DNA from 3 places in the Pseudoalteromonas sp. C2R02 genome. Region 2 is predicted to be linked to each of the others. Evidence: predicted binding sites of a transcription regulator. Region 2 holds the regulator's gene; each other region holds the start of a gene.

Region 1 (10,594 bases), on a different contig from region 2:
AAAAATGCTTTTAATACTTTGTTTAAAATCCAGAGTTTATAATCTTGAATTGCACTTTCATGTAACCAAATATTTTTTGGAAATAGAAATTTAAAAAACGCAGGTAAAGATTTGGTATTAGAAACTTTAATAAAGACCGGAAGTGACAATGCAATTGCTGAAATTAAATAAATACCAAATATGCGTTTATTTGCATCAGTAAAATATAAAGGTAGCTCCAATAAACTTTTTGATAGAATATCTAACACAACTCTCTCAGTTTTATTTAAAAACAACACTATAATATATATAGCTTTGCTATTTGTTAATTTATATCAATCTAAATAATACAAAATCATAGATAAGTAAAAAGACAGCTTAAGCTGTCTTTTTACAGATTCTAATACATAATCAACATTAGAATTGATACTTGTAGCCAATAGACATTAATCTAGGTTTGCCAGGACGAGAACCATAAGGTTTTCGACTTACAATATGTGCCTCATCAGTTAAGTTATCAATTTTACCATAGATACGACCATAGTCACCTAACTCATAACTAGCTGAAACATCAAGTATTGTCGAGCTATCTGTTTGAGAGTGTACATCACGATCGCCACCTTGATCTAACATAGATCCAACGTACTTGATTGCAAGATTGAACTGCCAATCATTTGCGTCAACGCCTAAATTAAGCGTTGTTTGATGTTCTGGTAAATCGGGTAATTCATAACCTGCTTCGACGTCCCCCCAGTAATCAGACTCAAATGTTTCTTGGAACTCACTGCGAGTATAGGTATGCACTAAACTAACGGGTAAATCAAAAGCTGAATTAAAGCTAAAGCTTTGGCTTATTTGACTTTCAAGTCCGTAAACAATGACTTCGCCTGCATTATACTCTAAGTCAATATTATTATTATCCGGACAATTAGACTGCGAACAACTCCCTTTTAAATTACTATAATCATTGTAGAAACTAACTACTTCAACTTTAAGGTCATCTTTATTATAACGACCACCAAATTCATAGTTTATACTTTTTTCTACTTCAATTTCAGAGCCTTGTTTTGGGCTGCTAGGAGAGAAACCTTGATAAACACCTGCTAATAAACCTGCATTTTCAGATAGTTTATAAAAGCCACTTAATCCAGGTAATAAAATACTGGTCGTTTTGTCTTGCCAATCATCTGTTTTAACTTTGTCATTGTAGTGCATATCCATATACTCACTACGTAAACCTGCAGATAAAGTTAACTTATCTATTGTGATGCTGTCTTCTACATAAATAGAAAGGGCTTTAGTTGACTCAATATTATGTGAAGTATCATAAGCAGAACCTTCATTAAACACTGCCGTACCATCTTGCATACTGTAGATCTCTTCAAAGTGACTACGGTTTATCTCATCTTCATGCAAACGTACACCAACAGATATGTCATGCTCTAAATCAAAAAGTTTAACAGCGTAATCAGCGTTAAATTGAATCCCTTGTGACACATAAGATCTATCATTAGTGCCCATAATTAAATGGGTTGTAGTTTCCCCACTGAATACTGAGTTTTGGCCACCAGAAATAACTTGGTACTGACGCTGAAATGTGTCTGGATCAGCAAGTATCTCAGATAGGCTAGCTTCAGTATTTGTTAAACCATTTAGCTTTTTCCATGCTCTTTGATATTCATTTCTGTAAATACGCGTAGTAAAACTAAAGTCATCATTATGAATATTATGAGTAAACATAACTTGTTTATGTTCTGTATCCATTTTTGCTGGCTGACTAGCTGCATATCTGCGATATGGATTTATTTCGAAATCTTCATCAGTTAAACCAAGGTATGTCTCATTTGATATTTCATCTGCGTAAGATAATTTAAGCTCAACCGTTTGATCAAACTTCTTACCCGCTATCAAGTAATTAACTTTGACTAAAAAGTCATTTTTTTCAAAACCAGTATTGCCACCACCATCTAAATCTTTAAAACCATCAGCCTCTAAATGAACGGCTTCAAATAAAGTACCTAAATTATCATGAGTTTCACCAAAGTAGGCATGCGCCTTAGCATAACCTTCAGTACCTAGAGCTAAATCTAATCCGCCTTCATTATGAATGGGTATTTGTCTGGTCACTAAATTTAAAGTGCCCGCAACAGTTTGCGGACCATGTTTAATTGCAGATGGGCCTTTAAATACTTCTACCGCTGTCATACGCGTCGTAATTGGAAAGTAATAAGCAGCAGGGGCTGAGTAGGGCGCCGGGCCAATTAAAATACCATCTTCTAGTATTGTAATTTTTTTACTACGTTCCGGATTGACACCACGAAAACCGATATTAGGCCTTAAACCAAATCCGTCTTCTTCACGAATATTTACACCTGGCACTGATGCTAATATTCGATGGATATCATCATACTCATGTTTTTCAAGTTCAAGCTCTGTTAATAAAGTTGAAGATCCAGATTCAGTTCTTAACTTATCACCATGACTTAGAATCTGCATATGTTCTATTGCTTTATTCTTTACATCATCTGTTGTATCGCCAGCAATTGCAGCAAGCGGATTAATTAAGGTTGCGACTGATAATGCTAATAATGTTTTTTTCATTTTGGATACCTTTGATTAATCGTTGTCGCCAGCTGAAGATTTTGGCAGCTCTAAAGCGAGTTTATTGATAAAATCATTTTTAAGTTGATCCGTAATATCCTTTACCTTCGCGTGTGCATGTTCAACTTTTTCATTTTCAGAAATTAATGCAGTTTTTAACTCTGAGTCAATTTGTGCTACTGCATTTTTTGCATCATTGATCCCCTGAATCATAATATCTTTAGTATCAGAAGCGCCTTCTTCTACTAAAAAATCATCAAAACCAGTTTTAGCGTCTTCACCTTGCAAATTACCTAAAAATAATTTTTCAAATGCAACTAAGTTCGCTTTTATATTTTCTAATGAATAGCCAGAATCAAATGATTCCACATCTTCAGCACATACTTCAAAACCACAAGAATTAGCAAACTTACCTAATGGCACACCTAATTTTTTATCTTTTACGATTGAATCGGTATAAAACATAGCATCTGAGATTAGATTGACTGCTTTATGAGTAGATTCAAAGCTATTACCAGGCTGACCTGCATTTTTTAGTTCATTTGCATAACCGTTCTCGCCAGTCCATTCACCTAATAATTCATTACCGTTATTTGTTAAATCTTCACCTGCAGCAACTGAAAATTCACAGCGAGCAACTTTACGTTCTTGATCCGTTCTTGTATTCCAATCAGACAATGCATCTCCTGCTGCGCTAGAAGAACAATTGTGATTTAAATCTGTACTAAATAATAAATGCTCAATGGCGACTATACCGCGACGGGTTGCTACTCGTTTGCTTATGTCGTAGGGGCGGCTTGGGTCATTATTAATCATGCCATCTTCAAAATATGCCACATCTTGGTCAACATTACATTTACTGACTGATGGCCAAGAATATATTCTATTTCTTAATTCGCCATCATCAGCAGATAACGGACCTAATTGCATTAACTCTGCTTGTTGCCAAACAGAAGCTGTATTCATCCAAGCTAGTTGCGCTGCTTTTTTTGCATTTTCTACTTGTGCTTGAGCTGAAGCGTCACCCATTGTAGGATCAAAACTTGATTCTAAATTACAGTATGTAGTTAATGCTGTCTTTTGCAGGTTTGTTTGGTTTACAAATTCTTCAAATGTAGGTGTAATCACGTTATCAGTCAGATTTGCAATCAATTTTGCTTCATCAAAATTAACTGGAACAGTACCACCACCGTCACCAAAACCTGGTCCACTGTTACTACTCGTACTTTCACCACAGCCAGATAATACTAAAGATAGCGCACTTACAAGAACTAATGGCTTAAAAATTTTAGCCATGTTTTACCCCTTACTTTTCAAGGTTTATTAATACAACAAAAGGTCAGACTCAAAGAGACTAACCTTTTGTATTAAAATATATTAGTGACTACCAATTTTGAACATTGTCAGCATCAAAATCATATGCAGCTTGTAAAATATTACGCGCTTCAAGTAATTGTGTTTGATACTCTAAAATCTCAGCTTCACCCACAATTACAGGTTTGTTACCTAATAATGTATTAACTTCAGCAAATTGTGCAGAAGTCATTGGCGACTCAGGGTTAAACTGTAGATTTAATGCAAATCCTTTCATCTCAGAAAAATGTTTAGCCATAGTCGTGAAATCACTTACTGAGTATTCACCTTTTAATTTGTCTAAGTCTGCTATTAGATCATTGATGTAATGAACAACTGTTGCAGAAATTGATTTTTCCCATGCAATAGTTGCTGTTTTAGCATAACCCTTAAGTTCAGCAGCTTGTTCATCAGTAAAGGCTTCATGCGTTGTAGCAATTAAATTACGGCCAGCTAAGAAAGCATCCATAGCTTCTTTTGTTAAATCAGTTGCAACAGTTGCGCCACGGTCACGTTTAGCTGCATTTGTAGAATTACCAAAGTTAAATTCAGCTTTTAAATCAATTAAATCATCAGCGTTTGTATCGTGTTTTCCATTCCAATCAGAACGACCATCTTCATCTGAAACTTTGCCAGCAATTTCTGTATCAGTGTAATTTAAATAATCACGTGCTGCACCGAAATAACCAAAACCTTCATCCCACTGATGCTCAAGGTTTGTATAAGTTTTACCATCAAGTTGGTTTACGTTATCAGTTAATAGACCTTTACCTTCATAATCATTATCTAGGTAGTCATCTGCGCCTTGTGAGAAAGCAACAGCACCTAATAGGAACTTTTGAATAAGTTGTTTAAGGTCAACACCATCTGCTGTAACATAAATTGTGTCAATTTCTAATCCATTTGGTGTTGAAGCACCACCAGCAATTAAAGCACGATCTGTTAATTGGTCAAATAATTCATCAACTAAACCTTCTGGTGTATTATTTGTTAAACCATCCCAACCTTTAAAACTTGTGCCATCAGTCCAGTCTTTATGCTGACCTTTACTATCATTACCAGCAAGCTTACCTACTATGTTTTTATGTGAGCTTGAAATATCTAATAAGCTAGTTTGCTTAGCTGTAGGGTTAGTTGTTACTGTTAATAAACGATCTTCCCAAACTGAAGCGTAATCATCGCTAGTTACGCGATAAATTTTATCTAGTTCAGTTTGTAGACCCGCTTTATCTAATGTTTGTGCATCAGTTACAAACTTATCAGAACCAATGTAATTATATATTTCTTTTATTAAAACATGACGTGCGATTTGGCCAGAATATGAAACTGTTGATTCACCATCTTCAAATCGACTTGTAAATCCGTAAAAATCAAGTAAGTCTGTTACTTCAATAGTAAGATCTTTTTCAAATGTATTATTTGCGCTATCAGATACAGATACTTTTACAGTAACAGAAGTTTCTTTTTCAAAATCTATTGATGTATCAGCTTTTAATTTAAGACTTGTTCCAGAGATTTCAAATCTTTCATCAGAAGTAGAGAAAGTAAAAGTATCACCTGAGTCTGAATCAGTTGCAGTCAGAGTTCCGACTTCAGCAGCTATTGCATTTTCTGAAACTGAATTTGCTGATAATGTAATATCAGTAGGTGCTGTATTTACTGGCTCAACCGGTTTTTCTTTGCTGTCGCTAGAACCACCACAAGCTGTAAGGCCTAAAGTACCAGCTAAAATAGCTGTTGCCAAAATAGATTTACGCATATTAAACATAGATAACCCTTGATTCTATTGAAGTATTTAATTTTTATGGGGCGTATTATATAGGTATACCAATGATAATCAATATCATTTGCAATAAATTTAACATTTTTAATAATAATGTGATTTATATCAAGGTTTGAGTTTAGTTTAGATTACACCGATTAACATATAAAAAATTAACTTTTTTGCAATATCATGGTTTAAATCAATTTTTATGCAATTAATACTTTAAATTAGGACAACAACAGGCTATGTTTTAGCTGACAATAAAAATAGTTAAGGTGTGAATATATGCAATTTAGTCAACATATGTGTGAAGAACTTGATTTAATTCTGAAGTTTCCAATGGATAGTATGATGCAAGGCCTTAAAGTTCATCAAGATGCAGAGCCTGCTCTTGTGGAAGCAGCAAAACGTTTATTTGAAAAAGGAATTATTGATCAAAAAGATGGCGGATACCTAACAGACTTAGGCTTAGATCTAGCAGAGCACGCACAAACGTTACAATCAGCTTTGAAATCATAAGATATAAAGTATTAAAAACCATCATATTAAATAATGCCCAATATAATAAGAGGGCATTATTATCATTAGGCTAACTAAGTTGCATCTAACTGATTTTCCGGTGCAGCATCAATGAACGCGGTCATTTGATTACATAGCGCGTAAACCGAAGCGATTTTTGGATAGGCAGACATATCTACTTTGAATCTTAATGCATTAAACACTTGTGGTACTAAGTTAATATCTGCAAGAGTAGGAGTGTCACCACAACAAAATTGACCTTGATACAAATCAGACTGCTCAAGCATAGTTTCAATTTTCTTAAACCCAACTTCAACCCAATGTTTATACCAAGTCGTTTTTTGTTCGTCCGTTACTTTTAATTCTGACGATAAATATTTTAAAACACGCAAATTATCAATCGGGTGAATATCACAGGCAATGGCATAGCTTAAATTTCGAATTTGAGCTTGGTTCCAATGATCGCCAGGTAAAATTGGAGCTTCAGGGTGCTCAGCTTCAAGCCATTCTAAAATTGCAAGAGACTGGCCTATATTGCCTTTCTCAGTTGCAAGTGCAGGTAAAAGGCCTTGAGGATTAACTTCTAAATAATCTTGTCCGTTTTGAGCCGACTTTAATAAATTAACAAGCACAAGCTCATGTTTTAAACCTTTTAAATTTAAAGCAATGCGGACTCTGTATGCCGCTGACGACCTAAAATAAGTATATAGTTTCATTATTTTTGCTCCGAGGTAGGGGCTTTGTAGTATTTTTTAATTTCACGCCAGCAGTCTTGATAATTTGGCTGACGCGTTTCACCTTGTAGTGCAAATTTAGTTGGCGAGATAATAAATTTTGACTCAAACATAAAGGCTAAAGTATTTTCATATCTTTGCGGTGCTAACTCAGCGTTTGATGCTTTTTCAAAAACTTCAGCTTCAGGCCCGTGAGGTGACATGCAATTATGTAAACTTGCACCGCCTGGTACAAATCCATGTTCTTTTGCGTCATATACACCTTCTATTAATCCCATAAACTCACTCATGATGTTTCTATGGTAGTACGGTGGTCTAAATGTATTTTCTGCTACCATCCAACGAGGCGGGAATACGACAAAATCTATATTAGCAACGCCTGGTGTACCAGATGGAGATGTGAGTACTGTGAATATTGAAGGATCTGGGTGATCAAAGCTAACAGTGTTCATCACATTGAAACGAGATAAGTCATACTTATATGGTCCTGCATTGCCTGTCCAAGCGACAACATCTAAAGGAGAGTGTTTTATATCACAGCGAAACATATTACCGTTAAATTTAGTAATAAGCTCAAAATCACCTTCTTTATCTTCAAAGGATGCGACAGGATACTGAAAATCTCTGTCGTTAGCATAACCATTTGCACCTACAGGGCCACGCTCTGCCAATTCATATGCATTACCATAGTTTTCACAAATATAACCACGTGCATTATCAGTTAACAACTCAACGCTAAATTTAATCCCTCTTGGGATCACTGCAATTTCACCTGCTTTAATATCTAACTTACCACATTCAGTATGTAAAATTATCTGTCCATCCTGTGGTACAAATAAAAGCTCACCATCGGCATTGCAAAAATAGCGACCATCCATTGACGCATTTGCGACATAGATATGAATTCCGATACCTGTTTGTGCATTTACACTACCATTTGCAGCCATTGTAATTAAACCATCAATAAAGTCAGTTTTAACTGTCGGTATTTCTATCGGATCCCAACGTAACATATCTGGTGGAGTAGGGATTTCAGTTATTGGTGCACTGCGTATTAATGCATTATCAATAGGCTCATAGTTACCTTGCACAACAGAAGGACGGATCCTATAAAACCAATTTCTGAGATTATGAGAGCGCGGCGCTGTGAAAGCCGTAATATTAAATTGCTCAGCATACAAATCGTATTTTACTTTTTGTGGACTAAATTGCCCAACGGGTAGCGCACCTTCAAGTGCTTCAGTTTCAAATTCATTGCCAAAACCAGTCATATATTTTAGGTTTTGTGGTTCTGTTTTTATTAAAGTCATGATTTTAAGCTCGACGTTTAGAAATAAGCTTTATAAAAATACTCTCACGTGAGAGTATTTGCAATAATTATATTTGAGTAGATTTTATGACAGCAGAAAAAACGATTAAATTAGAGTCATTTTTACCGTACCGTATCGCAAACTTATCAAATAATATCAGTGAAGCATTTTCTGCAGTTTATTCGCTTGAGTATGGAATAAGCATTGCGCAATGGCGAATTTTAGTAAATCTATTTGAGAATGATTTTGTAACAGCCAAAAATTTAGGCAATCTTGCCTCAATGGATAAATCAACAGTATCCCGGGCCATTCAAATTATGTTAAATAGGGGCTATTTAGAAAAACGAGTGAACAAAGATGACAAACGCGCATATTTTGTAGCCCTTACCGAAGAAGGTAAAGAGTTATATTATGAAATAGCGCCTAAAGCGTTAACTTGGGAAAGTCATTTAAAATCAGGCATTTCAGATGAAGAATATGAATGTTTTATGTCGGTTTTAGCTAAGCTAGATAATAAAGTAAAAAGTTAAATTAACGATTTTTGTATCCGTTAATAAAGAATACAAAAAAAAACAGCCCTCAAATGAGGGCTGTTTTATATTTTGTCTCTAGGGAAAGACAATTACAAATCAAATTAGAATTTGTAACTTACACCAATCTTAGCTTGCCAAGCTGAACCACCAGCAATTGTATTATAGTTTCGCGTATCACGGCCGCCATATGGTTTATCGATTTTGTATTTACCGTTTTCATCTAAACCACCAAAATCATATACCACTTGATTTGCATATTTAATTTTCTTCTCTACACCCCAATCGCTGTTAAGAAGATTAGCAAAGTTGTCTACCATGAAGTATATTTGCCCTGAATGCCCTTCAGCAAACCCAGGGATATCTTGTTTTATGCTGATATCCATAGTTGTTACCCAAGGCTGAGTTCCTGTATTTCTATCAAGGATACTACCTGATGCTGAAATCCCGGCTTCATCTAAGTAACCTTTAAGTTCATCCCAGCTAACACCTGACTCATCCCAGTTTACATTAGGATCATCTGCACCTGTTGGAATATATGGTAAGTAAGCACCTTGAGAGTAGAAATCTCTTGTATCTCCAAAGTCACCATCTTTATACATGCCCATAGTGTAGCTAAATGGACGACCTGAACGGCGTTCAAAGAACATGTTAAAGCTCGTAGCATATCCAGCAAAGAACTCAGTTGAATAACCTAAGTTTAATTTAAAACTATGTTCAACTTCATAAAAACCGCGAGACACCATATCTTGGTTACGGTTTTTAATGATGTTGTGTTTGTAGTTACTTTGACCTTGAGATGCAGAACCAACATGATTCTCTTCAATATCCTGATGCGCGTAGCTCATCGTCATGCTCACGCCACTATCCCAACTTTTCGCTAAAGAAGTAGAGAAAATAATTGATTTACCATCATCATCGGCATTAGTCATCATGATATCAAAGTTATCTTCATAGATACTTTCATTGATCACTCGCACTCCATCTGCAGCACGCTCACCAGAATCTTTAATACCCGTATTAACCCAAACAGCTTCATTTTCTTTCTTTTGATACATCAGTTCAGAAGACCAAAGGAAGTTATCCCCTGCAAAAGGAATATCTAGAGTATAATCAACACCTATTTGTGCGCGTAAACTAGTTGGAAGATCAAAATTAGGATCTATATAATTAACGCTACCGGCACCTGATTCTAATGAGTCTTTAATTTCTTGTGGTACAGTAAATGAATCAACTATGTTGTCTTCATTTTGATAATAGCCATTTGTTGCAGAGCTTGGCGCAGAAACTAAAGTAATGCCATCCATAGTGAACGGGTTGTTATACCAAACATTTGGAATACCACCTTGGAAACGACCAATGCCACCACGCACAACAACATCATCGCTAGCATAATATTTAAAACCAACTCTAGGTAATATTACGTCAACACCATCTAAATTTTCTTGGTTTGAAATACCATTGGTTTCTAAAAAGTTAGTATTTAATGTTGGTTTATCATCTGAAGATAAACGCTCATAGCGTAAGCCTGCTGTTAGCTCTAAATCATCAGTTACATAGAATGTATCTTCTAAATAAAGCGCTAAAGTACTGCGAGAAGCATCATATGCTGTATCGTTAGAATCATTGGTATAAGCATTAGCATAATTAAAATCGTATTTACCGATCTTTTGATTTTCAAATAATTCAAAATCATCAAATGTCCAACTGCCTAATGAGTTCTGTGCAAATAAGTTATATAAATTTAAGTTTTCGTATTGCGCACCAAACTTAATTTCATGATCGTCAAGTAAGTAAGTACCA
Region 2 (10,594 bases):
GCAGGTAAAACGGTTCAACTTGATGTTGAAATGCGTAAAGCAGAAGAAAAGTTCGGTCCTTTATTCGAATCTTTCGCTAAACGTGACATCAAAGATCTTGCAACTGATGAACAAGCATTAGAAATCGGTCAGCGTTTATTTTCGCAAAACTGTGCGCAATGTCATGGTTCAGATGCACGTGGTTACCAAGGTTTTCCAGATCTTACTGATAACGATTGGTTATATGGTGGTTCTCCTGCACAAATAAAAGAGACTTTAATGAACGGGCGTATCGCTCAAATGCCACCTTGGGGTGATGCACTTGGCGAACAAGGCGTAAAAGAAATGACAGCATTTGTTTTAAGCTTATCTGGTCGTAAAGTTAATCAAAAAGACGCTAATGCAGGCGAAGCTAAGTTTGCTATGTGTTCTGCTTGTCACGGTGCTGATGGTAAAGGGTCACTGGCTCATAATTTACCATTTGGCGCACCAAATTTAACAGATAAAGTTTGGTTATATGGTGGCTCACAACGCGCTGTAGAAGAAACTTTAGTTAAAGGTCGTGCCGGCGTAATGCCTGCTTGGAAAGATATTTTAGGTGAAGATAAAGTACATATCATCAGTGCTTATGTTTACAGTTTATCTAATTCTAAGTAAGCATTTTTAAATGTATGAAAGCCTCCTTTTGGAGGCTTTTTTTATACCTAAAATCTATGATTTTGTCGTAAATTCAAGTAAAATACGGCCTAAATTTATTTGATTAAGACGCTTCAGAAAATGACAAAAACTCTTCCCTGGTATAAGCAATTCTGGCCTTGGTTTTTACTATTTATTCCATTAGCAACTGTTGTTGCATGTACTATTTTTGCATATATCGCATTTTCAAATACGCCGGATATGGTAGTTGATGATTACTACAAAAAAGGTAAAGCAATCAATTTAGATTTAGCCAAATTTGATAAAGCAAAAGCACTGTATTTACATGGTGATTTAAAAATAAATAATGATACTGTGTCGTTTAAATTCACTAAAGGTGACAATAATAATGTGCCTTCCTTAAAAGTCTCTTTTTACCATACAACGATTAAAGCGCACGATTTTACAGTCATGCTAACTAAAAATGGTAATGGTGAATTTACCGCTTTAACAGATAAAATTATTGATGGTCGTTTTAATATATTTATCGAACCATTTGACAGTGTTTGGAAACTAAAAGAAACCATTAAGTTACCGTACGACCAAGCGTTTAAAATCTCACCACAATATAATAAAAAATAAGTAATCTATGACACACCCCAAAGAACATGCCTTTTCTTCACAATCTGAATGTTTTCATTGTCTTGAAAGTATCCCTTTGGGGTTTATTCAAACTGTAGAATACGATAATCAAGCGCAACCTGTTTGCTGTATCGGTTGCCAAGCTGTTGCTGAATCTATCATTTCTTCTGGTATGACTGATTATTATAAGTTTAGGACCACTGCTGCTGGAAAAGTACAAGAACTGATCCCTGAGCAATTATTAATGTTCAAAAGTTATGATGATGACGATATTCAAGAAGATTTCATACATCATTCGGGCGAGTTATCAGAAGTTTTACTCAGCGTTGAAGGCATTAGCTGTGCCGCCTGTGCTTGGTTAATCGAAAAACAATTATTATCTTTAGGGCATATTACGCGAGTCGATGTAAATACATCGACACACCGTGCAATGATCTTGTGGGATAAATCACAACTTAAATTAAGTACTATTATTGAAGCTTTGGCGCGTATTGGTTATAAAGCATACCCTTTTCAGCCAGATGTAGAAGAAGCTCAAAAACAACAAGTTGCCAAGTCATATGTACGCCGACTTGGTGTTGCAGGTATTATGACAATGCAAGTTATGATGTTTGCCTTTGCTTTATATTTTGATATGTTTTCTGATATGGAAGATGACTTTGAGCAATATTTTAGGTGGATCAGCTTCGTTTTAGCCTCTCCAGTAATTCTTTATTCTGCCCTTCCCTTTTTAACCAGTGCCATACGCGCACTAAAAGTCAAACAACTCAATATGGACTTGCCTGTTTCCTTAGCTATTTTTGGGGCATATATTGCAAGCACTTGGGCAACAGTTTTTAATACTGGTGAAGTCTACTTTGAATCAATTTGTATGTTCACTTTCCTTTTATTATTAGGCAAGTATTTAGAGTTTAGAGCGCGTTTAAAAGCCAGTGAGTTCACATCAAATTTACAAAAGCTATTACCACTAACAGCGCGTATTGTAGATAATTTTCAAGAACAAATAATCGCAGCAAAAAAACTAAAACTTAAAGATATCATTTTAATTAAACCGGGTGAAATTATACCGGCTGATGGTGTGGTGATAGAGGGTGAGACCACAGTTGATGAATCGATGATGACAGGCGAGCATCAGGCTGTTACTAAAGAAATCAATACTCAGGTTTATGCTGGTACAACTAACCATGATGGTTTAGTTAAAATCAGTGTCAACCAACTTGGCACGCATACCCTAATAAATCAAATCGTTAGCCTACAAAATAAGGCCCTTACCAGTCGCCCTAAACTTGCTGAAATTACCGACAAAGTTGCTCAGTGGTTTGTCGCCGTTTTATTAGTTGTTGCAGGCTTTACTGCTACATATTGGTATGGCATAGACCCACAGCACGCATTTTGGATCACAATATCAGTGTTAGTGGCAACTTGTCCCTGCGCATTAAGTCTTGCTATTCCTACTGCATTGACGTGCAGTGTGGCAAATTTAACCAAAAAAGGCTTATTAATAAAGAAAGCACATGTACTCGAAACCCTCACAAAAATAGATTCTTTTGCATTTGATAAAACAGGCACGTTAACTGAGGGCTGTTTTACAATCAAAAAGTCGCATTATTTAGATAATCGTTACGATGAAAATACAATTTTAGCTTTAGCTTCAGGTTTAGAATTTCATTCACAACATCCTATTGCTAAGGCTTTTAATTTTGATACTTCGTCTTTAGAACCTTTGACAGATGTTACTATTGAGACCGGTTTTGGTATTAAAGGGTTATATCAAGGTCAAGATATCGCCATAGGTAAAAATGGCTGGTTTAACGCTCTAGAGCTCCCAGTTCAAGTTGTGCTTTATATTAACGAAAAACCTATCGCTGCATTTGAACTTGAAGACAAAATACGTGATCGTGCACAACAGTTAATATCTTTTCTTAAAGATAAAAACTTAAATACCCACTTATTAACAGGCGACCCTTCACAGGCAGGGCCTGACCTTGCAAAAAAATTATCTTTAGATGATGTACAAACGGGCTGTAGCCCCGCTCAAAAACAAGACTACGTTGCTAATATAATTAAACAAAATCATGTTGTTGCTATGGTAGGTGATGGCGTTAATGACAGTCCAGTATTTAATACTGCGCATTTATCGATTGCTATGGAATCTGGTGCCGATATTTCTAAAAACACAGCCGATGTTGTGCTATTAAATAGTGATCTAAGCTCCATTGAACATTTAATTAAAATCAGTCATAAAACACGGTGTATTGTGAAACAAAACTTAGCCCTTTCTCTTGCATATAATGGCTCTATTTTGCCTTTAGCAGCAATGGGCATGGTTCAACCTTGGATGGCTGTTATTGGCATGTCAGCCAGTTCTATAATCGTGATAACAAATTCATTAAGACTATTAAAACCATAACAAAGGTATTGAAATAATGAGCATCATTTATGTATTAATTCCGATAGCAATTATATTTGTAATAATCGCAATCGCTGTTTTTTTCTGGGCCGTTAAAAGTGAACAGTTTTCTGATTTAGACAAACAAGCCCACAGTATATTATTTGACGATAGTGAAATTAAGACAAAACCTAACAAAACGAAAGATCCAAAGAATAATCAGCCGCTATGACAGAGTCTTTATTTTTTACCGCTTTTTTTATGGGTCTAGCTGGTAGTGGGCACTGTATTGCTATGTGTGGTGGTATTGCATCATCTTTACAATTTGCGATTGAAGACAAAACAAAAGCACAACAATATGCCCTACTTTATAATTTAGGCAGATTATTAAGCTATAGTATTTGCGGCGCTTTAGTAGGTGGCATTAGTTCTGTTTTTGCTAAACAATCAAACGATTTTTCTTTATTTTTATCTTTTATAAGTGGTATTTTTATGGTGCTTGTAGGCCTATATATCATGCGTTTGACAGCAAGCTTAAATTGGTTAGAAAAATTTGGGAAATTCGCAATATGGCAGCATATTGTTAAATTGAATAAATACTTATTACCACTCAATACAAAGAAAAAAGCATTGGCATATGGTGCGCTTTGGGGCTGGTTACCTTGTGGATTAGTTTATTCTGCATTAACTTGGGCTATCACAACACAAAGTGCGAGTTCAGGCGCATTATTTATGGCTAGTTTTGCTTTAGGCACCTTACCTGCCATGATAGGGTTAAGTTTTGCAGCACAAACTATCAATAACTGGCTCAATAACAGCATAATCCGTATTGTTCTAGGTAATATCTTAGTATTTTACGGTTTATACCTTTTAGCTATTGCAACCCAAAACGCACTGCATTAATCTATAGTAGTAGTTTAAAATAGACGGAATTTCAATGGATCTTAAAAATAAAATACCGACAAGTTCAAATTGCCAAATTAGCTGTAATAGTTGTAGCATCAGTCAGTTATGCTTACCTGTAACACTTAATGAAAGCGAAATGGGTAAACTTGATGATATCATCGAACGTAAAAAACCATTTCATAAAGGCGATTTACTATTTGAAGCCGGCAAAAAATTAAATTCTATTTTTGCGGTCCGCTCAGGTTCGTTTAAATCTTATACCATCTCTGAACAAGGTGATGAGCAAATCACTGACTTTCATCTAGCAGGTGATATTATTGGTTTTGATGGTATATTTAAAATGGAACATCAAAGTTATTCACAGGCTATGGAAACTGCTATGGTATGTGAAATCCCTTTCACTACTTTAGATGAGTTATCTGGAAAATTACCAAAATTACGCCAACAAATAATGCGCATGATGAGTAGTGAAATCAACTACGATCAAGAGATGTTATTACTTTTAAACAAAAAAACAGCCGAAGAAAGATTAGCTGCTTTTATTTGTAATTTATCTCAACGATTTGGTGAACGTGGATTTTCTAAAAAAGAATTTAGATTAACTATGACACGTGGAGAAATTGGAAACTACCTTGGTTTAACAGTAGAAACCATTAGTCGACTATTGAGCCGCTTCCAAAAGTCAGATGTAATAAAAGTTGAAGGTAAATTCATTACCATTATTGATCTTGAGCAATTGAATACAATTGCAGGTACCAAATCTAAAAGCGAATAATTTCGTCTTTGTATATTGATCTTAGACAATTTTTTTTCATTTAAACCTGTCAAATCTGCTAACTTAACTTACACTAAAAGTAAGCAAATTTGAGAGGTTAAATGATGAATACAATAAAAAAAATACTTGCAGTAATTGATCCAAGTAAATCAGAACAAACCGCTTTAAAACGTTCATTTGAATTAGCACAAAAATCTGGTGCTAAAATCACTGCATTTTTAACCATATACGATTTTTCCTATGAAATGACGACTATGCTATCTCTTGATGAAAGAGAGGCTATGCGTAATGCTGTTATAAATGACAGAATTTCATGGATTAATTCGTTAATAGAGCAATACAAAGAAACTTTAGATATTGACTGCAAGGTTATATGGCATAATCGCCCTTTCGAATCAATTATACAAACCGTACTTAATGAAAACTACGATATTGTTTTAAAAGGTACCCACGAACATGCAACTTTAAAATCAGTGATATTTACGCCAACTGACTGGCATTTAATTAGAAAATGTCCTTGCCCTGTATTATTAATAAAAGAGCACTTATGGCCTGCAAAAGGCAATATCATCGCAGCTGTGAATGCTTCTGCTGATGATGAACAACATCTTGCTCTTAATCAAAGAATAATGAATGATGCAAAATTCATTTCAAACCTCATCGATGGCAATTTACATATTGTAAACTCCTTCCCTGGCACACCAGTTAATATTGCTATTGAAATTCCTGAATTTGATCCCACTCAATTTAATGAATCTGTTAAAGTGCATCATACTCAGGCATGCCACGAACTTGCGCAACAGCATGATATTCCCCAAAGCCAATGTCATATTAAAGAAGGCTTACCAGAAGATGTCATACCCATTATTGCTAATGAATTGGATGCAGAGTTAATTGTTATGGGAACAATCGGCAGAACGGGTCTCAGTGCAGCTTTAATTGGTAATACAGCTGAACATGTTATAGATACCTTAAATTGTGATGTTCTAGCCTTAAAACCTGATGGTTATATTAGCCCATTGGCTAAATAACCTTATGTGGCTATCAATCTAAGATAGCCACCCATATTTTTTGCAAAGCAGCAAAACACCTGCTCACCAATTTCACTAAAAAATATTTTTACTCGCTAACTTTTAATTTTGCTTTATAATACGGCGCTAATTTTATAGCTCAGCTTTCTATTATCATTATAGGGTCCTTAATGTCATCACCTGCTTCTCATTCTGCTCAAACCAAGGCTAAACACACTTTAAATAAATTAGAAAAACGCCTGAGACGTAGCACGGGACAGGCTATTAAAGATTTTAATATGATAGAAGATGGTGATCGCATCATGGTATGTTTATCTGGTGGTAAAGATAGCTATGCGATGTTAGATATCTTAATGCAATTAAAACGTGTCGCTCCTATCAAATTTGAATTAGTCGCAGTTAACTTAGATCAAAAACAACCTGGTTTTCCTGAACATATCTTACCTGAATATCTAGAAACTTTAGATATTGAATACAAAATTGTTGAAGAGAATACCTATAAAATTGTGACAGATATAATTGAAGAAGGAAAAACAACTTGTTCATTATGTTCTCGATTAAGACGCGGTATATTGTATCGTACAGCTAAAGAGCTAAAAGCTACCAAAATAGCCTTAGGCCACCATAGAGATGACATGATAGAAACCATGTTTTTAAATATGTTTTATGGCGGTAAATTAAAAGGTATGCCAGCAAAACTTGCCAGTGACAATGGTGAGCATATGGTGATCCGTCCACTTGCATACTGTAAAGAAGAAGAGATAGCCCAATACGCAATGCTAAAAGAATTTCCTATCATTCCTTGTAACTTATGTGGTTCACAAGAAAATCTTCAAAGACAAAACATAAAAGCGATGATCGCACAATGGGAAGTTGAACACCCTGGCCGTGTAGCGACTATGTTCACTGCAATGCAAAACGTTGTACCATCTCACTTAGCAGATAATTCTATTTTTGATTTCAAAAACCTGCAGAAAACGGGTTTGCCAAATGCAGATGGCGATGTCGCTCTAGACAAACCTGACATTCCCGCTATTCCTGTCGGTTTAAAACAAGAACAAGATAGTAACGGCGTTGAAATTCAAGCAATTGAGTTAAACTAAGTCTATTTTATAAACTCAAAGGAATATTCAAAGTATTTGACTATATTCCTTGAGGTTTTCTAGTGCTATAATACGTGCCTTTAATATTTAGCATTTATTTAATTACTATGAGCGATAATCATTTGAGCGATTCTTCATCTTCTAATAAAAACACTAAAGTCATCGTTGGCATGTCTGGTGGTGTCGATTCTTCAGTTTCAGCATATTTATTAATGCAACAAGGCTATCAGGTTGAAGGCTTGTTTATGAAAAATTGGGAAGAAGATGATACAGATGAATATTGTGCTGCATCAGAAGATTTAAAAGATGCACAAGCAGTATGTGATAAGTTAGGTATTGAATTACACACAGTTAACTTTGCAGCTGAATACTGGGATAACGTATTTGAGTACTTCTTAGCTGAATATAAAGCAGGCCGTACTCCTAACCCTGATATCATGTGTAATAAAGAAATAAAATTCAAAGCATTCTTACAATTTGCTGCGCAAGCTTTAAAAGCAGATTACATTGCGACAGGTCATTATGTAAGACGCACAGAAAATAACGGAAAATTTGAGTTGTTACGTGGCCTTGACGACAATAAAGATCAAAGTTACTTCTTATATGCTTTAAGTCACGAACATATCGCGCAGACATTATTCCCTGTTGGTGAATTAGAAAAACCAGAAGTACGTCGTATCGCTGAAGAGCAAAACTTAATTACCCATAATAAAAAAGACAGTACCGGTATCTGTTTTATCGGTGAACGTAAGTTTAAAGACTTCCTACAAAAATACTTACCTGCACAGCCAGGCAAGATAGAAGATACCGATGGTAATCAAGTTGGCGATCATGAAGGTTTGATGTATCACACTTTAGGTCAACGTAAAGGCTTAATGATAGGTGGTATGAAAGAAGGTTCTGGTGAGCCTTGGTATGTTGTTGATAAAGACATGGACCGAAATGTATTAGTTGTTGGTCAAGGCAAAAATCACCCTCGCCTATTTTCAAATGGTTTAATGGCTAATCAGCTAGACTGGCTTGATAGAGCAGGTCCAAAAGGTACTAAACGTTGTACAGTTAAAACACGCTATCGTCAAACAGACTTGCCTTGTACTTTGCTTGTTAGTGAAGATGGTTATGCCCGCGTATTGTTTGATGAACCACAATCGTCTGTTACACCAGGACAATCTGCCGTGTTTTATGATGGCGAAGTGTGTTTAGGCGGTGGTATTATCGATTCAGTGATTAAATAAGGTCATACTTAGCATGCAATATCAAGTTATGGCACTTGCTGCCATGTGCCAAGCGGCACACATGGTACAAAAAGTAGCACAAGGAAAATCTGTTAATACTTATGACCTTGAAATGATGCTGTCATCTCTAGTTGTCACTGATCCAAACAGCCCTGAAGAAATTTATCGAAGTCAAGGCGATTTAAAAACAGGGTATCAACTCGTTGTACAACAACTTGATTCTGGCCCACAAAAAAGTGTTGAACTAGTAAAATATGTGGGTGGATTAATCCAATTAGAACGTGCTTTAAATAGCAAACCACAACAATTAAACTTATTGGGCACAAAAATAGAAGATATTAAGCGTCGCTTAGCTCATTTTGAAATTACAGATGAGTCTGTTGTAGCCGGCTTAGCTGATATATACGCAGATGTCGTCAGTCCACTTGGACAGCGTATTCAAGTGTTTGGTGAGCCAAGTTTATTACAGCAGAAACAAACCCAAAACAAAATCCGTGCATTATTGCTAGTTGGCATTCGTGCTGCTGTTTTATGGCGACAAATGGGCGGTAAACGTCGTCAATTTATTCTCTCAAAGGGTAAATTGGTACGTACAGCAAAATCTATGATTTAAATTATCTTATGCCTAACGATAGGCATAAGACTCTTCGTATATTTAATTAGGAGTTATAATGGAACTTTCAGCATTAACCGCGATCTCACCTGTTGATGGGCGTTACGGTAGTAAAACTAAAGAGCTACGTAGCATTTTCAGTGAGTTCGGTTTAATAAAATACCGTGTAACGGTAGAAGTTCGCTGGCTACAAGCGCTATCACGCGCTGAAGCAATTGCTGAAGTACCTAGTTTTAGTGATGAAGCAAATGCATTATTAGATGCGATTGTTACTAATTTTAGCGAAGCAGATGCACAACGTGTTAAAGACATCGAAAGCACAACTAATCACGATGTTAAAGCTGTAGAATACCTATTAAAAGAAAAAGTAGCTGATAACGCTGAATTACACGCTGTAAATGAATTTATTCACTTTGCCTGTACTTCAGAAGATATCAATAACCTATCTCATGCTTTAATGCTAACTGAAGCGCGTGATGAAGTATTACTTCCTTACTGTGATAAATTACTTTCAAGCCTTAAAGATTTAGCAGTTGAGTACAAAAGTATTCCGATGATGGCGCGTACACACGGTCAGCCTGCTTCACCTTCAACTATGGGTAAAGAAATGGCGAATGTTTACATGCGCCTTAAACGTCAACGTGATCAAATTGCTCAAGTTGAAATGTTAGGTAAAGTAAATGGTGCTGTTGGTAACTACAACGCTCATCTAAGTGCTTACCCAGAACATGATTGGCATCAACACGCACAAGAATTTGTTACTAGCCTAGGTATTACTTTAAACCCTTACACAACTCAAATCGAACCGCATGATTACATTGCTGAGTTATTTGATGCGATCGCACGTTTCAATACTATCTTATTAGATTTTGACCGTGACGTTTGGGGCTACATTGCATTAGGTCACTTCAAGCAAAAAACCATTGCTGGTGAAATTGGTTCTTCAACTATGCCACATAAAGTTAATCCAATTGACTTTGAAAATTCAGAAGGTAACTTAGGTCTAGCAAATGCTATATTTGCTCACCTAGCACAAAAATTACCTTTATCTCGCTGGCAGCGTGATTTAACAGATTCAACTGTTTTACGCAATTTAGGTGTAGGCATGGGTTATGCTGTAATTGCATACCAATCAACACTAAAAGGTATGACTAAACTACAAGTAAATGAAGCCAAATTACTTGAAGAATTAGATCAAAACTGGGAATTACTTGCTGAACCGATTCAAACAGTTATGCGTAAATATGGTATCGAAAAGCCATATGAAAAACTTAAAGATTTAACT
Region 3 (10,594 bases), on a different contig from region 2:
ACCTTGTTGTTAACCTGGTGGTTTCTATTTAAGTTTATGTTATTTATAGCTAAAATGATATGGCACAAAAATTGATTGATTTTGTTATCAGTAAAAAGAGAAATAAACAGAGTAAACAAACAGTTTATTTCTCTTAACTTAAGTTTTTAATGTTATTTCATAAAAAAACACCATTTAACTCATACTTTATATGTACTTTTATTGCGTAGCCTGTATTGCCGTTAATGCGATGGTGTAAATAATATCATCAACTAAAGCGCCACGACTTAAATCATTTACTGGCTTCTTCATACCCTGAAGCATAGGACCTATGCTTATAAGGTCAGCACTTCGCTGCACAGCTTTGTAGGTTGTATTACCAGTATTTAAGTCTGGGAATATAAATACAGTAGCTTGACCAGCTACAGGGCTATCAGGTGCTTTTTTACGAGCAACATTCTCCATAATAGCCGCATCATATTGTAAAGGACCATCTATGACTAAATCAGGGCGTTTAGATTGTGCAATTTCGGTCGCTAATCTGACTTTTTCAACATCAGCACCAACACCAGAACTACCAGTACTATAACTGATCATAGCGACTTTAGGTTCAATTCCAAAGGCGGCTGCAGAATCAGCTGATTGTATTGCAATATCAGCAAGTTGTTCGGCTGTAGGGTCAGGGTTGATTGCACAATCACCATAAACCAATACTTGATCTGGTAATAACATGAAAAATACAGAGGATACTAAAGAAGCATTTTCAGCTGTTTTAATTAATTGCAGTGGTGGGCGTATGGTATTTGCTGTGGTATTAACTGCACCTGATACTAAACCATCAACTTCGTTATTTGCTAACATCATAGTGGCAAGCACCACATTGTCTTTAAGTTGCTCAGCGGCTATGACATCTGTTAGTCCTTTGCTTTTACGTAGTTCCACCATATTTTCTATGTAGTTTTCACGTATATCACTCGGGGTCAGTACAGTCACATTTTCGTTTAACTGAACGCCTTGCTGCTCTGCAATTCTGTATATTTCTTCTTTATCGCCTAATAAAATTGTTTTCGCGATATTTCTTTCGCCACATATTGCCGCAGCTTTTACTGTTCTAGGTTCTTCACCTTCAGGTAAAACAATCGTTTTTTGAGATTTACTTGCTTTACTTGCAAGTAAATGACGAAATGCTGGAGGCGACATTTTACGCGTAGTAGCAACACCATGGGTAAGGCTTTTTAACCAATCGGCATCTAAATAAGCTGCATTGTGATCTTTTACTTTTTCAATACGTTGCTCATCATCTGCTGGTACTTCCATATTAAAGTTATGCAATAATAGAGATGTGCGCCAAGTATCAGTTTGAGTTGAAATGATGGGTAAGCCAGTTTGCATTGCCTGCTCACATAATTTCATGATACTCGGTTCAGGTTTAAAACCGCCTGTTAATAATATGGCACCAAGCTTAGTGCCATTCATTGCTGATAAACACGCAGCAACAAGAATATCGGTTCTATCTCCAGGAGTAACTAATAAAATACCCGGTGTAAAATGACTTAACATATTTGAAACTGTTCTTGCACAAAATGCCACACGACGTAAACGTCTATGTTCTAAATCACCTTCATTGATAATTTCAGCATCTAAGTACTTAACTAAGTCCATTACACGCGGTGCTACTAAGTCAAAGTTCCAAGGAACACTGCCAAGTAATTTAAAAGGATGCTTTCTAAATAGTGGTAAAGCAGCCAGTCTATGCTGCTCGCTTTCTAACTTTTCAACATCAAATTGTTCAGCTAAATCTGCGCGTGCTCTACCTTCTTCGTCAACGGGTGCATTGACTTTATTAAAAATACAGCCTAATACACGTTTATGTTCTACACCGCCATAATTGCCTGAAGCGATTTCTAACTTTTCTTCAAGTTGTGCATTAGTATCATTACCTGGCGTAATAACAAAAATGATTTGGGCACCTAAAGCTTGTGCGATTTCTCTATTTACACGCCCAGCATAAGGCTGTTTACGAGTTGGTACCATACCTTCAATGATAGCTACATCGCCTTTGGTAATATGTTGCTCAAAACGCGATACGATTTCCTCTAATAAAACATCACCCTTACCTGTGCTGATCATTTGTTCAGCATAAGGCAAGTCAATTGAAGGTGGAGGCTGGATCAAAGAGCCAATCTTCACTATTTCAGTTGATTTTTCAGGGCCTTTATCATTGCTTCTAGGTTGTGCAATAGGTTTGAAAAAGTTAACTTTAACTGCTTTTTGCTCAAGGGCACGTACTAAACCAACAGAAATAGATGTTAGACCAACTCCTGTAGATACAGGAATTAACATAATACGATGAGACATTATTTTACCTCCTTAACTAGCTGAGCAGAATCTTGTGCGATCACCCATTCTTCATTTGTAGGAATAACAAGTGCGATAGGACCTGAATTGTTATTGGTGATGATACCCGACTTGCCAAAACGCGCTTTTAAATTTTTATCGTTATCAACTGATAAACCAAATATCGTTAGCAAGTTAAGTACTTTTTCTCGAATTAAATTCGAGTTTTCACCTATGCCACCAGTGAAAATAATGGCATCAAGTTTACCTAATGGCACAGTATAAGAAGCAATATATTTAGCTAAACGATAACAAAAAACATTTAAAGCCAGAATTGCTTGTGGGTTTTGTTTTTCGTATTGCTCTTCTATGGTTCGGCAATCATTTGATAGTTGGCTTAAACCTAATAAACCACTTTCTTTGTTTAGTAAGTTATCTATTTTTTTTGCACTGTAGCCTAAGTTACTTAAAAAGCTAAACAAACCTGGATCTACATCACCACTTCGGGTACCCATCACTAAGCCTTCAAGTGGTGTAATACCCATACTTGTATCAACACTTTTACCACCTTTAATAGCGGTAACAGAGCAGCCATTGCCTAAATGCGCACTGATTAAATTAATATCTTCGATTGGTTTTTGTAAAACTTCAGCAGCTTGTCCAGATACAAAGTAATGACTAGTGCCATGAAAGCCATACCTGCGAACACTATGTTCTTTATATAAAGCGTATGGCAATGCATATAAATAAGCTTTTGAAGGCATAGTTTGGTGAAATGCGGTATCAAATACTGCAATTTGAGGTAAAGTGCCAAAAGCTTTAGTTGCGGCTTCAATGCCAACTAAATTAGCTGGGTTATGCAAAGGTGCAAGGGCTGATACTTTAGTAATTGCCGAAATCACTTCTTCATTGATAATAACAGAGCCGGTAAATTGTTCGCCGCCATGAACAACACGATGACCAACGGCAATAAGTTGATCTGATAATTTATTATCATTTATAAGTTGCACTAATAGGGAAATTGCTTGAGCGTGTTGTGCATTTTGAGCCAAAGAAACGGTATGTTTATTGCCATTCAATTTATATGTTAAGCTTGCATTTTCAAGGCCTAAGCATTCAGCTAAGCCTGATAGTGTTTCCTTACCAGATTGCGCATCTATTATGGCAAATTTAAGACTAGAACTACCGCAATTTAAAACAAGTACATACTGCTGGGGCATGATTTTTCCTGATATGAGAGTGGTTTTATATAAAAACCATAAGTTACAAAATAAATTAACACTAAGGCGATAAAGACAATTCCCCTAGCTGTGGTATAGTCTATACTATATATGGATTATAGAATTGATTTAGACCAATTTTTAGTAAGTTATTTTATGAGGAGTCACTATGCAAAAAACTTTGATGGTGCAAATTAGAGAAGGCCAAAAATATTGTAAGTTATGGCCCGATCGCATTGAGTTAGCTCCTATATTTATAGAACGCCGTGTGATTAAGGCAACACAATTAGCAATGTTGGTTATGCCTGCTTTGGCATTAATTAGCATGTTGGTTCAAATTCAATATTTTGGTGCCGATTATTTACCGCAAGCGTTAGCATGCAGTTTGTTTTTTTTATCTTTACCTGTTCAAGGTTTATTATGGTTAGGTAAACGTTCAGATACTGATTTACCACCGAGTTTAGCAAGCTGGTACCGTGAAATAGAAGTTAAAATGCAAGAAAATGGTCATCAGCCTAAAATAAGCAGTGCAAGACCTAAATACTTTGAACTTGCGAGTTTATTAAAAGAGATGTTTGATAAAATGGATCGCGCTTTTACTCGCGATATGTTTTAAGCCTGTTGAATAAAATAATCATTTAATTAAATAATCCCCATAGCAAAAGCATGGGGATTTTTTGTGGTTGATAACCAAAAAGGTAAATTCGTTTTATAGATTTTGTGCGTAATGGTAAAGCGATTTTAAAATTGTCAGCTTCTTCTCATCCCCATCATGCTCATGTACTAAGTTTTCAAGGGTGAGCATGAAGTCTTGCGCATCAATAGAGGGTTGATCTTCACCATTCATGATCTTATCTTTACAATAAGTACGCCACGTATCGAGTTCATGTGCTTCAAGTGTTTCAGGCCAGTTACGAGCGCGATATCTAAAAAATAAAGTTTCAAACTTTTTATCTTCAAAATCGAGTTGTAAATTACCTAAATGTTCAGGTTTGGTTTCATGGATTTCATCAAATAACTGTTTGTCATTACGTGAAGTGAAACCGTTATATAATTGATAATCAGGATTGGTAGTTTCGCCAAAATCCCTTTGCTCTGAAAATACATCAATTACTTTTTGTCTTAGAGCAGAGTCGGCTTTTAAATTAGCCAAGTTTTTTAAACATTGCTCCCTATCTATACCTAAACGGGCTGCGTTTTCAGGCAATAACGTTTTTGCTGGTGCCACAACTGGGCATTTATTGATATGAACTAACTTTAAACCTATTGGTAATTCATCAGCAGATAAATCTGCTTTTGGCGTATACAAACGGGTTTGTATTTCTTGAGCGCTTAATTCAAATAATGGCGCTGGATCATAAGTTAAGTTATAACAAATAACCGCATTTTTATTGACTGGATGAAATGCCATTGGCGCCATCCAACTTGTACAGCCTTGCGTCGCAGGGATCATAGAAGATGTATGCACAATAGGCGTCATATTATGAATATCTATCAGCTCAGCGACTTGCTTTTTAGTTCTTAAATTAAATATAAACTCATATAATTTAGGCTGTTTCTGTTTGATAAGCTTAGCCAACTCTATTGTCGCTAATACATCTGATAAGGCATCATGGGCTGCAGCATGTTCAATACCATTGGCTTTAGTCAGCTCTTCTAATCTAAAACTAGGGCTGCCATCTTCTTTCGTTGGCCAATTAATACCTTCAGGGCGAAGTGCATAACAGGCTCTTACTAAATCAATGATATCCCAACGACTATTACCGTTTTGCCATTCTCGAGCATAAGGGTCAAAAAAGTTACGATATAACGTATAACGTGATACCTCATCATCAAAACGAATACTGTTATAGCCTGCAACACAGGTTTGGTTAACACTGAATTCATCATGAATTTTTTTAATAAACTCAGCTTCAATCAAACCATGTTTTTGTGCATGTTGCGGTGTAATGCCTGTTATTAAACATGCTTCTGGATGAGGTAAAAAATCAGGCGCAGGTTTACAATAAATAATAAGCGGTTCACCAATAATGTTTAAATCAAAATCAGTGCGAATGCCTGCAAATTGGCTAGGACGATCCTTTTGTGGGTTAGCTCCAAAAGTTTCATAATCGTGCCAGTAAATGGTTTTTTGCGGCGGGGTATCGTTATATGTTTCCATAATACTCTTTATTATTGGCTTAATTAACAGCTATATCTATGTTGATGATTATAACTGTTAATTTTAAATAAGTATGTATTGGGCTTTTTAAACTCAAATGCTTAAAGTTAGCTAACTTATATCGAATATATTAATAATCATATATTTATAGCTGTTTAAAATTTCAGAGCTCAGATGTTGTCATTTTATTTAGGGTGTATGTTTTAGCTATATCCAAATAATAGTAATACTTGAAATAAAACTCTTAAATTGAGATATGTAGTTTCAATCTATTTATAAAAATTTCCAGTAACTTTCCAATATTAAGTCATTTTCTCCACAAATTCTCCTAACTTAGTATTTAAGCTGAAGCTGTACCTTAAAAGTTAAGAAGAGCGGTTTTTTTACGCATATTTGAATTGAGGTACTCATAATCAAATGCATCTTTCTTATTCCCTAGAGCAATTCATTAGGTCATAAGAAATGCTTTATACAGATGTAATGAATAATAAAATTAGCAAGCATTCAATGATTGACTGCCATTAAAAACTATCGATTTAGATAGGCTAAATTAGGAGAGTAAAAATGAAAAAAGCAATTACGGGTTTAATGATAACTGGTTTAATAATGGGTTTCTCGTCTGCTGCGAGCGCCAAATGTCACGTTAATCTTGAAATTAAAAATTCAAGTTCAGTGAGCAAGAACATTAAAGTATTAAGCTCTTACTGGAAAGCAACAAAGCGAGGTACCAGATTAACGGAAGAACCAAATCAGATGGTAGCGCTTGGAGATAGTTGTTCAACGAGTGGAACTATAGGTATTAAAAAATGTGATTCTAAGGGCCGTAAACATACAGCTAGATTTTCATATGTTTGTTGGAATCCGTACGGACAAGCACAAACGTTTTATCCATCAATTACTTTTAAAGATGGCGGTCGTCATATAAATGCAAAATATGTTGTGACTACGTGTGGTCGCGGAAATTGGACTCATTCTTAAAAGTACTTAAAATATTTTTACTGGGTTTGCATTAGACATCCTATTGCAAAGACTTTCTTTTTTGTTCATTCCTAGTAAAAATCACCCCTAATATTAATTACTTCGATAGGTGTTAATAGATTTATAATTAGCAGCCACTTATAGATAGGCTGCTATTATCAATAGAACAACATAAACAAACTTTAATTTAATTCATATTCACAGTGGCGCTATTGCCAGTCCCTACTTGCATTACATTCATATTGCCAGTAACTGTTTGATTAACAATAAGGTGGTTGCTGATACCACTTTGATGTACATTGAGATATGAGTTACTTGCAGTTTGGTTGATCTCTAGCGTTGAATCTGAAGCATCTTGCCAATAATCTAAACTATTATTATCACCAAATTGAGTGATTGTTAGACTATTATTACTACCGATAGTTGCGCCTGAAATATTATTAAAAGCACCATCTTGATTTACCGAGATCATATTTGAATCAGCGCCATCAGATGCAGAAATATCTAGGTTATTATTATTTCCGCCTTGCATTACATTTATTGAGTTACGGTATCCCGTAAATGTATTGATATTGACATTACTTTCATGACTAAATTGATCTACATGAGCGCTATTCTGCTCACCAAAATCATGGTTAATATTTACATTACTCATCATGCCATTTTGATAAACTACGGTATTACTATTTAATTCATTTTGAAAAATATTTGTACTATTGCTTTCGCCTGTTTGGTGAACTTCAGCATGTGACTGAAATGAATTGACATCTTGGTTCACATTAAGATGATTATTTAAATTATCCTGATTAATCCAAGCATTATTTAGGGAGCCTGATTGCATAATATAAGCGTGGTTTTCTCCAAGTTGATTGACCAGGGCACTGTTATCAACACCTGGTTGATCAATTGTAACATCTTGAGCTGATACACTTGTTGTATATCCTAAAGTAGCAGTTAATAAAGTTGCTAGAATAGTTTTGCGATTCATACAATATCCTTACTTTTAAATGAAATATGCATTTTAAAATGCAGTGGGTTTATCTTTTTACGATTTAAAAAATAAAAACTTCAATTCTAATTACCTGAACTCACTTTACTGAATGTTAATTTTTTATTATTGCTGTCATATGGCTTCCCATTTGAGTAATACGATTAATCTGAGTGTTGCCCTCAATGTTTATAATGACTTGGTTGTAATTTCCAAATTGTTCAACAGTTGTAAGGGAGTAATTACTTTGTTGATGTATGTTTATATTATTTCCTTCACCAATCTGTTTTGTCTGGATTATATTTTTTTTGCCAAAGATATTAATGTCAGCAATGTTGTTCGTTCCGGTTTGATAAATATCTATGGTGTTTTTAAAAGAGTAATGATTTAAGTGGGGTAGGTTGAAAGAGGCCCCTTGTTGAATATTTATCTCTGTGTTTGATGGAGAGAGTTCAGAGTGAGAAGTTTGGTTAAAATATTCAGCAAATGCACTTTGGCTAATTAACAAGTCTAGCTCGTTATTTAATAAATCTTTGCAATAGGAAAAAGGAGTTAAAAATAGCAAAAATATAAATGTGATTGAACGCACATTTTGTTTGTTAAAAATGCCACTTGAATGCATTTGCATAAACATTATTAATCCTTTAATGAGTATTAAATGAGTTCCATTTATTGAATTTTGAGTGTAGTACCTGATTTGGACAAATCAAAAAAATAATGATAATTTATTAGTTTTTTTATATTGAATAATAGTCGGAGCTAAAGGGTAAGGAACATAGTGGAAAAGAGAGCTGAATATTAGCTCTCTTATTTTTAAAAGAATTTATTAAGCAGTCTCTTCAGAAGAAGCGCTTTTGATTTTGCTTTTTAAAGATTTAGCAACAGAGCAGCCAAATAACTTAGCGCCGGCAGTTGTTAATTGAAAACAGCTTTTGTTATTACAAAAAATGAGGTCTTGGTTTTGTAAAATACTTAAAACATCATTTCTATCATCGCCTTCACCTGGTAGGTCTGATGCACCTAAAAATGTTGGAAAACTTTCAGCAAGTTTATTAAGTATAGGTAGTGCAAGTTCTTCAAAATTATTAAGATTAATGCTCATTCGAAATTATTCCTTTTCGTGTTTTAACTGATATTACAGTAACAAGCCATAGGTAAAAATACAAACCTTCAATGCTTTATAGTGACATTTTTAAATATACGCCGAATGAAATAATTACAATTAATTTTATATTGGTGTCAACCAAATGAAGTTTAATACGTTCATCACAAAGATGTAGTGATACTTTTTGAGGTTAAGTATGAAAAATAGCAGTAAAAATAAAATGAAATTTCAAATGTGTAATATCGTATTAATTGGAGCATTGAGTGTCTTTAATGCCGTTGCAAAGGAAAAGCCCAAACCTGGTGAAGGAGATGATAATAGACCAGTAAGACCAAATAGACCTGTATTAAATGAACTAGACAATACCCAGCAAAGATTAAAAGAATTATTGATCTCCCTTGAAATAACTTCAATAAATGAAACAGAGTTAAACTTACCAAAAATTGCGGATCCAATATCACAACTGGGTAAAAAATTATTTTTTGCAAAAAACTTAGGCGGTGAACAAAGTGTTGCCTGTGTTAGTTGTCATCATCCTATGCTAGGTGGTGGCGATGATGTTTCATTATCTGTTGGAGTATCAGCTGTTAATGAAATAAACCAAGCCAGCCATGACTTACTTGGACATGGCAGGTTTAATGGGCTGAACGTAAATAATTTGCCTTCTATTCCAAGAAACGCACCAACCATATTTAACCTAGGCCTTAATAATCGTGCAATGTTCTGGGATGGCAGAGTCGAAATGAGGCGAAATAATGCAATTGTCACACCTGATTCTATTATAGGCGAAAATGGCCGCCCTCGAGCTGATAGGAATATTCCTGCAGATGCAACACTTGCTGCAGCGCAAGCTAGATTTCCGCTTAATTCCCCTGCAGAAATGCGAGGGGATTTCTTAAGTACAGTTACAGATGATGAGTTCAGAGCTGCATTGGTTGATAGATTTACAAATATGGATGAATCTTTTGTAAGTGTTTGGCCAACTGAATTTAATAAAGTATTTGGTGATGATGAAGTAAATATCGATAGGATCTCTCATGCTATTGGTGAATATGAAAGATCTATGCTTTTTGTTAATAGTCCTTGGCAACAATATTTAAAGGGGGATGAAAATGCATTAACGGATGAACAAAAAGCGGGCGCGTTATTATTTTTTAGTCCAACTCAGGAAGGTGGAGCTGGGTGTTCTGGCTGTCATCAAGGATCTGAATTTACAGGATTTAGATATCAGATGGCTGCATATCCACAATTCGGACCAGGTAAAGGCAATGAAAGTGCGACGTCAACTAGCCAAGATTTTGGTAGAGAAAATACCACAAAGAGAGTTGAAGAGCGTTTTCATTTTAAAACATCTAGTTTGTTAAATGTAGAAGTAACAGGGCCTTATGGGCATACAGGTGCATACCAAACATTAGAAGAGGTTGTAAGGCATTATAACAACCCTCGCGAATCAATAAATATTCTATTTGGTATGCAAGATACGAGTGAAGCGGTTAATGAAAACGCACCATTTTGCCAATTACCTCAGGTACTAGATTTGATGATTAAAAACGCCAAAACATGTGCTCAACTATACCCAAATGCTTATGCAAATTCAGTTGAGGTAACTGATTATCTTGAGTTAGCCAGAGATGAAGTAGTTGAAACACGCTTTGCGCTAAGAGGACGAAGAAACTTAAATGATGAGCAAATAACGCGAGTGGTTAGCTTTTTAAAAGCATTAACAGATCCATGTGTAAAAGATAGAAACTGTTTATCGCCTTGGATACTAGAGGAAAATGAACAATTAGCTTTTCCAGATAACAACCCATTAAAGGCTCATGATA

What was found. Region 2 encodes FNR, which switches genes on or off when oxygen is low (the NO sensors DNR and NnrR bind a similar motif). Its sites were predicted from a motif close to TTGATCTAGATCAA; they were not measured.
Positions count from the first base shown of each region.
Region 1: KO527_RS14330 (DUF4856 domain-containing protein) is a predicted target of FNR. The motif match lies at 5,812-5,825, and genes of this name have one in related genera.
Region 3: KO527_RS16770 (acetate kinase) is a predicted target of FNR. The motif match lies at 3,661-3,674, and genes of this name have one in related genera.

Region 1 is NZ_JAHKQC010000034.1:240,097-250,690, forward strand. It holds gene KO527_RS14315 (sterol desaturase family protein) at 1-248, opposite strand, end outside; gene KO527_RS14320 (TonB-dependent receptor) at 397-2,580, opposite strand; gene KO527_RS14325 (imelysin family protein) at 2,596-3,876, opposite strand; gene KO527_RS14330 (DUF4856 domain-containing protein) at 3,965-5,701, opposite strand; gene KO527_RS14335 (TIGR02647 family protein) at 5,984-6,217, shown strand; gene maiA (maleylacetoacetate isomerase) at 6,292-6,933, opposite strand; gene hmgA (homogentisate 1,2-dioxygenase) at 6,933-8,261, opposite strand; gene KO527_RS14350 (MarR family winged helix-turn-helix transcriptional regulator) at 8,348-8,791, shown strand; gene KO527_RS14355 (TonB-dependent receptor) at 8,896-10,594, opposite strand, start outside.
Region 2 is NZ_JAHKQC010000028.1:41,873-52,466, reverse strand. It holds gene ccoP (cytochrome-c oxidase, cbb3-type subunit III) at 1-636, shown strand, start outside; gene KO527_RS10345 (FixH family protein) at 757-1,257, shown strand; gene KO527_RS10340 (heavy metal translocating P-type ATPase) at 1,265-3,667, shown strand; gene ccoS (cbb3-type cytochrome oxidase assembly protein CcoS) at 3,684-3,878, shown strand; gene KO527_RS10330 (sulfite exporter TauE/SafE family protein) at 3,875-4,549, shown strand; gene fnr (fumarate/nitrate reduction transcriptional regulator Fnr) at 4,584-5,327, shown strand; gene uspE (universal stress protein UspE) at 5,432-6,358, shown strand; gene ttcA (tRNA 2-thiocytidine(32) synthetase TtcA) at 6,529-7,461, shown strand; gene mnmA (tRNA 2-thiouridine(34) synthase MnmA) at 7,569-8,696, shown strand; gene hflD (high frequency lysogenization protein HflD) at 8,710-9,309, shown strand; gene purB (adenylosuccinate lyase) at 9,368-10,594, shown strand, end outside.
Region 3 is NZ_JAHKQC010000037.1:62,006-72,599, reverse strand. It holds gene pta (phosphate acetyltransferase) at 199-2,337, opposite strand; gene KO527_RS16770 (acetate kinase) at 2,337-3,536, opposite strand; gene yfbV (terminus macrodomain insulation protein YfbV) at 3,706-4,152, shown strand; gene sbcB (exodeoxyribonuclease I) at 4,246-5,697, opposite strand; gene KO527_RS16755 (hypothetical protein) at 6,262-6,675, shown strand; gene KO527_RS16750 (hypothetical protein) at 6,863-7,663, opposite strand; gene KO527_RS16745 (hypothetical protein) at 7,779-8,297, opposite strand; gene KO527_RS16740 (hypothetical protein) at 8,490-8,765, opposite strand; gene KO527_RS16735 (cytochrome c peroxidase) at 8,965-10,594, shown strand, end outside.